2 regions of the Lentzea sp. NPDC102401 genome follow, and region 1 is predicted to be linked to the other one. Evidence: riboswitches for the same ligand, from Rfam matches in the RefSeq annotation. Region 1 holds a riboswitch; the other holds the start of a gene.

Region 1 (4,239 bases):
GCCCAGCTGAACGGCACTGCGAACGTGGCCGACTGGCGCCGTGGGATGGCCGGTCGGCGGCAGCGATCAGACTCCGCCGATCTCTAGCGTTTCAGGCATGACGATCACCCCCTCCTATCAGGTCGTGAAGGTGCTGGAAGCGGCGGCGCAGCGCGCGCTCCGGCTGGAGTTCGGCTTCCTCGGCACCGAGAACCTGCTGATCTCGCTGATCGACACCATCGGACCCGGCCGCAAGCTCGGCGTGAAGTCGCTGCGGGCCCAGGCGATGGCGCGGGGGCCGGAGCACTGGGCCGACGAGGACGGTGGCGTCGTTCCCGAGGCTCATCCGGACGTCACGGCGTTGGTGAACGTCGCCTGCGACCGCCTTGTCGTCGAGACCGTCCCGCCCGTCAGCCGTGCGCTGGAGGAGTGTCTGCTCGCGGCGGTCGCCCAGGCCGGCGACGGCGTGCTGACCACGACCCACCTCTCCCTCGCGTTGCTGGAGCAGGGGTCCGGACGTGCCGCCGACCTGTTCGTGCTGCGCGGAGTGGACGTCGAGGCGACGGCCGCCGCGGTGCGAGCGGATGCGGCGCGGCCCTACGCGGAGATCGAGGAAGCGCCCGCCGTGCGGTTGCTGCGCAAGGCGGGCGCACTGGAAGGGGAGTCCGGCGGCGGGTACGTGCGCTGGCTGATGCGCTGGATCGCGCGCGGCCAGGGACTTGGCGGGCCGGTGCTGACCGTCGTGCGCAACGAGGCCGGACGGCTGGCCGTGGCCGCGAGGCGAGAAGTGTCGTCTCGCGATCTGGTGGAGGCGGTGGTGACGGTCGACCGCCAGTTGAAGGTGGCGGGCAGGAGGCTGAAGCCGGAGTTCGAGTCGGGCGGGGCGGCGGCGTTGCGCGAGGCGGGGATCGACCTGGCCGCGTTGCCCGTCAGCGGTGGCAAGGTGGAGCGTGCGATGGAACGCGCGAAGCTCGTCGCGGCCCGGCGCGGAGACGACGTCGTGGGCACCACGCACCTGCTCGTGGCGCTGCGCGACGACCCTTCTGACCCGCTGTCCGGGGCGTTGTCCGGTCTTGGCACTGAGATGTAGGTCGCGTCCCTGGGGACTGGTGGGGCTGCCTGCGGGTATTCTTCTCGGGTAGTCGCTGAACTCAGGCGGGAGAGACCGGGTTTCGAGCCCGGCGCCGAAGGAGCAAGTCCCTCCCCGGGAACCTCTCAGGCATCCAGGACCGCCGAGCGAGACGCCTCTGGAAAGTGGATCACCAGGTTTTTCTGGGGATCCCGCCGACGGTGAAAGCCCATCCTGACAGGTGGGTGAACCTCTCAGGCGCCCTTCGGGGTACGGACAGAGCGGGGAGGGCACCAGGACACGTGTGCCCGCAGCCCCCCGGAGGCGTTTGATGACGCAGGACCGCATTCCGCTCGCAGCTCTCGAGCACGGCACCCCGTTCGCCGACCGCCACGTCGGTCCGCGCCCCGCCGAACTCGCGCGCATCCTCGACGTCATCGGCGTCGGATCGCTCGAGGAGCTCGCGCAGCACGCGGTGCCTTCGTCCATCCACGAGCGCGACCTCGTGCTGGACCTGCCCGCCCCGGCCACCGAGACCGAGGCGCTCGCGGAACTGCGTGAGCTCGCGTCGCAGAACCGCCCGATGACGCAGATGATCGGCCTCGGCTACTACGACACCGTGACGCCGGGCGTGATCCTGCGCAACGTTCTCGAGTCGCCTGCCTGGTACACCGCGTACACGCCGTACCAGCCGGAGATCTCGCAGGGCCGTCTCGAGGCGCTGCTGAACTTCCAGACCATGGTCGGCGACCTGACCGGCCTGCCGGTCGCGAACGCGTCCATGCTGGACGAGTCGACCGCCGCCGCCGAGGCGATGACGCTGGTGCGTCGCGCCGGTCGCTCCAAGTCGAACAAGTTCGTCATCGACGCCGACACGCTGCCGCAGACGCTGGCCGTCATCGAGACGCGCGCCGAGCCGCTGGGCATCGAGATCGTCGTCGCCGACCTGTCGCAGGGCATCGAGGGCCTCGGCCTGGGCGGCGACTTCTACGGCGTGCTGCTGTCCTACCCCGGTGCTTCCGGCGTCGTGCGCGACCAGGCCGCGTTGATCGAGGAGATCCACGCCGCCGGCGCGCAGGCCGTCGTCGTCGCCGACCTGCTGGCGCTGACGCTGCTGCGCGCGCCGGGCGAGATCGGCGCGGACGTCGTCGTCGGCACCACGCAGCGCTTCGGCGTGCCGATCGGCTTCGGCGGCCCGCACGCCGGGTACATGGCCGTCCGGTCCGGTCTGGAGCGTCAGCTGCCCGGCCGTCTCGTCGGTGTCTCCGTCGACTCCGACGGCTCGCTGGCCTACCGCCTCGCGCTGCAGACGCGTGAGCAGCACATCCGCCGCGAGAAGGCCACGTCGAACATCTGCACCGCGCAGGTGCTGCTGGCCGTGATCGCGTCCATGTACGCCGTCTACCACGGTCCCGAGGGCCTGCGGTCGATCGCGACCCGCGTGCACCGCCTGGCCACCGTGCTCGCCACGGGCCTGTGCGAGGCCGGTCTCGACGTCGTGCACGGCGAGTTCTTCGACACCGTCCAGGTCCGCGTTCCCGGTGAGGCCGCCGCCGTCGTCGAGAAGGCGCGCGAGGCCGGCATCAACCTGCGCAAGGTCGACGACGACGTCGTGGCAATCGCTTGCGACGAGAAGACCACGCGCGCGCACATCGTCGCCGTGTGGGAGGCCTTCGGTGTCACCGGGTCCGATGTGGACGCGATCGACGCCGACACCGCCGACGGCATCCCGGGCGACCTGCGCCGCACCTCGGACTACCTGACGCACCCGGTCTTCCACGCGCACCGCTCCGAAACCGCGCTGCTGCGCTACCTGCGCGCGTTGTCCGACAAGGACGTCGCGCTGGACCGCAGCATGATCCCGCTCGGTTCCTGCACGATGAAGCTGAACGCCACCGCGGAGATGGAGTCCATCACGTGGCCGGAGTTCTCGACGCTGCACCCGTTCGCGCCCGCCGAGGACGCCAGGGGTCTGCTGAAGATCGTCTCCGACCTGGAGGAGTGGCTCGCCGAGGTCACCGGCTACGACGCGGTGTCGTTGCAGCCCAACGCCGGTTCGCAGGGTGAGTTCGCCGGACTGCTGGCGATCCGCGCCTACCACCGCGCGAACGGCAACGCCGACCGCGACGTCTGCCTGATCCCGTCGTCCGCGCACGGCACCAACGCCGCGTCCGCCGTCATGGCCGGCATGCGCGTCGTCGTCGTGAAGTGCGACGACAAGGGCAACATCGACATGGGCCACCTGCGCACCACGGTCGCCGAGCACGCCGACGACCTCGCCGCGATCATGATCACCTACCCGTCGACCCACGGCGTGTACGAGGACACCGTCCGCGAGGTCTGCGGCCTGGTCCACGACGCGGGCGGCCAGGTGTACGTCGACGGCGCGAACCTCAACGCGTTGATCGGCCTGGCCCGCTACGGCAAGTTCGGCTCGGACGTCTCGCACCTGAACCTGCACAAGACGTTCTGCATCCCGCACGGCGGCGGCGGCCCCGGCGTCGGCCCGATCGGCGTGAAGTCCCACCTCGCGCCGTTCCTGCCGAACCACCCGCTGCAGCCGGCCGCGGGCCCCGCCACGGGCGTCGGCCCGATCTCGGGCGCCCCGTGGGGTTCCGCGTCGATCCTGCCGATCTCGTGGGCGTACGTGCGCATGATGGGCGGCGACGGCCTGCGCCGCGCGACCCTGACCGCCGTGGCCGCCGCGAACTACGTGGCCCGCCGCCTCGACGAGCACTACCCGGTCCTCTACACCGGCGAGGGCGGCTTCGTGGCCCACGAGTGCATCCTCGACCTGCGCCCGATCACCAAGGCCACCGGCGTGACGGTGGACGACGTCGCGAAGCGCCTCGCCGACTACGGCCTGCACGCCCCGACGATGTCGTTCCCGGTCGCCGGCACGCTGATGGTCGAGCCGACCGAGTCCGAGGACCTGGCCGAGATCGACAGGTTCATCGACGCCATGATCGCCATCAAGCACGAGATCGACCGCGTCGGCGCCGGCGACTGGCCCGTCGAGGACAACCCGCTGCGCAACGCCCCGCACACCGCGGCCTGCGTGACCGTCGGCGAGTGGAACCACCCGTACACCCGCGAGGAGGCCGTGTACCCGGCCGGTACCGGTGCTCCGAAGATCTGGCCGCCCGTCCGCCGCATCGACGGAGCGAAGGGCGACCGCAACCTGGTCTGCT
Region 2 (4,239 bases), on a different contig from region 1:
GACACGGGCGGTCCGCCGCCTGACCGGTGAACCACACGGACGGAGAGGTACCTGTGAACCTCAAGAAGGTGCTAGTGCTGGCGGGCGTCGCGCTGGTGCTGTTCCTCCTGATCACCCGGCCAGAAGAGTCCGCTTCGGCGGTCCAGACGGCTCTCGGCTGGCTGCGGGACGGCGCGGAGTCGATCATCACCTTCGTCAGGAGCCTCTTCGGCACGGCCACCCCTCTCAACTAGTGACGTTCGGTGATCCTCGGCCGTCTGCGTTGAGCCGGATGGGTGGAATGAGGCCAATCACGCACTGGTAACGGGTGTTCTGGGGATTCAGGGTCTGGCGATTGTCAGACCTACCGAATACCTTCCGCTGCAATGGCCGATCCCCGACCGACGAGGAGGCACATATGGTCGAGGACTCCGGGGTCCACGAGCTGTTGCAGCAGTGGGCGGCTGAACGGTCTGACGACGCAGAGATGCAGGAGGTGAACCGGATCAAGAACGCGTGGCTCGCGGAGGCTCCCCCCTCGGCGCCAGGCATCCCCGTGCAGCGGGGAGGCAGGAGCGGGTCGCGTGGCTTGGTCAAGGTCGACTCGGCGGATCCGGCCTACGTGGCCGCGATGCGCAAGCGGGCGCCGGAGGCACCCGAGGCACTGCTCGCCGCCGCGGCGAGCTACTGGCAGCTGGTGGGCGACGTCGCCGAAGCCGAGCAGTGGTGGGACGCGGGCATCAGCCCGTTGGACCAGCGCGCGCTCGACTACCGCGCGGCCGGCCTGTCTCCTGCCGATCTCGGGAGGCGCCTGGGACCGATGACGGTTCTCCAGCACCTTCGCCGCGGTTCTGCCGCAGCCTGGTGCGTTGCTCGTCTGCAGAGGCAGCGCCGGGACGGCGTGGCGTAAGTAGGAACGGGCTGCCGGAGGCGGCAGCCCTACGTCAGCGGTGCGGCGCGCTCGCGGAGCGCGCTCGCCAAAGCTGACTTCGGAGTGTTTTTCGCCGGGGGCGGCCCCCAGACCCCCGGAAGGGCTCCCCAAGTCCCCGGGGCCCCCGCAAGGGCTCCCGGACTCCCGGGACAACTCCCCAGTAGTGTGGAGGTCGTGCGCGGCCTCCTTACCCCCCAACGAGTGCTGATCGCGTTCGCCTGTCTGGCGGCGTTGGTCGCCTGTTGCGGACTCGCGTGGTGGCAGTGGCAGCGCTTCGAGTCCGCCAGCGGCACGTTCCAGAATCTCGGATACGTGCTCCAGTGGCCGCTCTTCGGCCTCTTCCCCCTCTTCATGGTGTGGCGGTTCCGTCGTTTGGCGCGCCAGAACCGTGAGGCGGATCTCGCACCCGAGCCGGTTGCGGCCGCCCCGAAGCCGATGGCTACCGTTGACGCCGTCAAACCCGCGCCTGTCGAGCACTTCGACGACGAAGAAGACGCGGAGCTCGCGGCCTACAACCGCATGCTCGCGAACCTCAACGCGCGGGACGGTCGTTGAGCGAAGGCGGGCAGATGAAGGGTGCGTTGACCCGGTTCAGGGTCATGGCTTACGTGGTCGGAGTCTTCCTGCTGCTCCTGGTCGTGGCCATGGTGCTCAAGTACGCCGCGGACATGGGCGGCGCGATGAAGGTCGTCGGCCCGATCCACGGCTTCCTCTACGCCATCTACCTGGTGATTTCCGTCGACCTGGCGCTCAAGCTCCGCTGGTCGATCAAGGGCACCCTGCTGGTGCTGCTCGCCGGCACGGTCCCGTTCCTGTCGTTCTGGGCGGAGCGCAAGGTGGTCGAGAAGACGGCGCAGGGCGTGCCGCTGTGACGTTTGGCCTGCTAGCGTCTGGGGCTACCAACTGAACACGGCCGTCGATGTCGCGCGGAAGAGACCCCTCCAGCAGGGGCGCCGAAGGAGCAATCCCTCCCCGGAATCTCTCAGGCACAGGTACCGCGCGACGAAGGCAACTCTGGAAAGCAGGCTGCTCGGCAGCCTCGCCCACGGTGCAAGCCACCTCGGTGGTGAAGCTCTCAGGCTCATGACAGAGGGGGAGGCTCGCTCTAGTGAGGAGTCTCCGATGGACCGTGTCATTCTTCTGATGCCTCAGCCGGCCGCGTCCGGCTCTTCGGCGCACCCTGGAGGAGCGTTCTGATGTCCCGCCTCACGCCTCTGAACGCCGAGCACGAGCAGCTCGGCGCGATGTTCACCGACTTCGCGGGCTGGCGGATGCCGCTGCGCTACTCGTCCGAGCTCGCCGAGCACCACGCGGTGCGCACCACCGCGGGCCTGTTCGACCTCACGCACATGGGTGAGATCGTCCTGACCGGACCGCAGGCGGGCGAGGCCCTCGACCACGCGCTGGTCGGCCACATCTCCGCGCTGGCCGTCGGCAAGGCCCGCTACACGATGATCACCCAGGCCGACGGCGGCGTGCTGGACGACCTGATCGCGTACCGCCTGGGCGACCAGGAGTTCATGGTCGTCGCGAACGCTTCCAACGCTCTGGTCGTCGCCGAGGCCCTCGTCGAGCGCGCCGCCGGTTTCGACACCGTCGTCACGGACAGGTCGACCGACTACGCGTTGATCGCGATCCAGGGCCCGAAGTCGGTCGAGATCCTGTCCGGCCTGACCGAGACGGATCTGGCGTCAGTCAAGTACTACGCCTCGTACCCTTCCACCGTGGCCGGTGTCGACGCGTTGCTCGCGCGCACGGGCTACACGGGTGAGGAGGGCTTCGAGCTCTTCGTCGCGCCCGCCGACGCGCCGGCCGTCTGGGCCGCGCTGCTGTCCGCCGGCGAGGCGCACGAGCTCAAGCCGTGCGGTCTCGGTTGCCGCGACACGTTGCGTCTCGAAGCCGGAATGCCCTTGTACGGCAACGAGCTCACGACGTCGCTGACGCCGTACAACGCGAACCTGGGCCGGGTCGTGAAGCTCGACAAGCCCGGCGACTTCGTGGGCCGCGACGCGCTGGCCAAGGTCGCCGAGTCCGGGGTGGACTCGGTCCTGGTCGGACTGAAGACCCCCGAGCGCCGTGCCCCGCGCCACGGTTACGCGGTGCTCAACGGTGACGAGGTCGTGGGCGAGGTGACGTCGGGCGCGCTGTCCCCGACCCTCGGCTACTCCGTCGCCATGGCCTACGTGACCAAGGCCAGTGCCGAGCCGGGCACCCAGTTGCTGGTCGACGTCCGCGGCAAGAAGCAGCCGGTCGAGGTCGTCGCACTTCCGTTCTACAAGCGCGCCAAGTAGGGAGATTCTCCAGATGTCCGACCAGTTCAACGCTTCCCTCGCGGAGTACGACCCCGAGGTCGCCGAAGCCGTTGCGGCCGAGTTGGCGCGCCAGCAGGGCACTCTCGAGATGATCGCCTCGGAGAACTTCACGCCCGTCTCGGTGCTGCAGGCCCAGGGCTCCGTCCTCACCAACAAGTACGCCGAGGGCTACCCCGGCCGTCGCTACTACGGCGGCTGCGAGCACGTGGACGTCGTCGAGCGTCTCGCCATCGAGCGCATCAAGTCGCTCTTCGGCGCGGGCTTCGCGAACGTCCAGCCGCACTCGGGCGCGCAGGCCAACGCGGCCGCGATGTTCGCGCTGCTCCAGCCCGGCGACACGATCCTGGGCCTGGACCTCGCGCACGGCGGTCACCTGACGCACGGCATGCGCATCAACTTCTCCGGCAAGCTCTACAACGTCGTGCCGTACCACGTCGCGGACTCCGACGGCCGCGTCGACATGGCCGAGGTCGAGCGCCTTGCGACCGAGCACCGCCCGAAGCTGATCGTCGCCGGCTGGTCCGCGTACCCGCGCCAGCTGGACTTCGCCGAGTTCCGCCGCATCGCGGACTCGGTCGAGGCCTACCTGATGGTCGACATGGCGCACTTCGCCGGCCTCGTCGCCGCCGACCTGCACCCGTCGCCCGTGCCGCACGCGCACGTCACGACGACCACGACCCACAAGACCCTCGGCGGTCCCCGTGGTGGCGTGATCCTGTCGAACGACGCCGACATCGCGAAGAAGATCAACTCGGCGGTGTTCCCCGGCCAGCAGGGCGGTCCGCTGGAGCACGTCATCGCGGCGAAGGCCGTGGCGTTCAAGCACGCCGCCTCGCCGGAGTTCGCCGACCGTCAGCGTCGCACGCTGGAAGGTTCGCGGATCCTGGCCGAGCGGCTGTCGCAGGCGGACGTCGCCGCGGCCGGCGTGAAGGTGCTGACCGGGGGCACCGACGTGCACCTGGTGCTGGTCGACCTGGTGAACTCCGAGCTGGACGGCAAGCAGGCCGAGGACGTGCT

What was found. A riboswitch is a leader RNA that binds a small molecule or an ion and turns the genes downstream of it on or off. The one in region 1 is predicted to bind glycine.
Region 2: another riboswitch for glycine. It lies ahead of gcvT (glycine cleavage system aminomethyltransferase GcvT); the one in region 1 lies ahead of gcvP (aminomethyl-transferring glycine dehydrogenase).

What each region holds. Positions count from the first base shown of each region.
Region 1 is NZ_JBIWKS010000015.1:125,165-129,403, forward strand. Features, by position in the region: gene ACIRG5_RS39545 (Clp protease N-terminal domain-containing protein) at 98-1,069, shown strand; glycine riboswitch at 1,126-1,221, shown strand; glycine riboswitch at 1,225-1,330, shown strand; gene gcvP (aminomethyl-transferring glycine dehydrogenase) at 1,380-4,239, shown strand, end outside.
Region 2 is NZ_JBIWKS010000004.1:235,427-239,665, reverse strand. Features, by position in the region: gene ACIRG5_RS16200 (hypothetical protein) at 54-233, shown strand; gene ACIRG5_RS16195 (transcriptional regulator) at 398-889, shown strand; gene ACIRG5_RS16190 (hypothetical protein) at 1,112-1,465, shown strand; gene ACIRG5_RS16185 (DUF3817 domain-containing protein) at 1,480-1,782, shown strand; glycine riboswitch at 1,828-1,918, shown strand; glycine riboswitch at 1,919-2,010, shown strand; gene gcvT (glycine cleavage system aminomethyltransferase GcvT) at 2,107-3,201, shown strand; gene glyA (serine hydroxymethyltransferase) at 3,215-4,239, shown strand, end outside.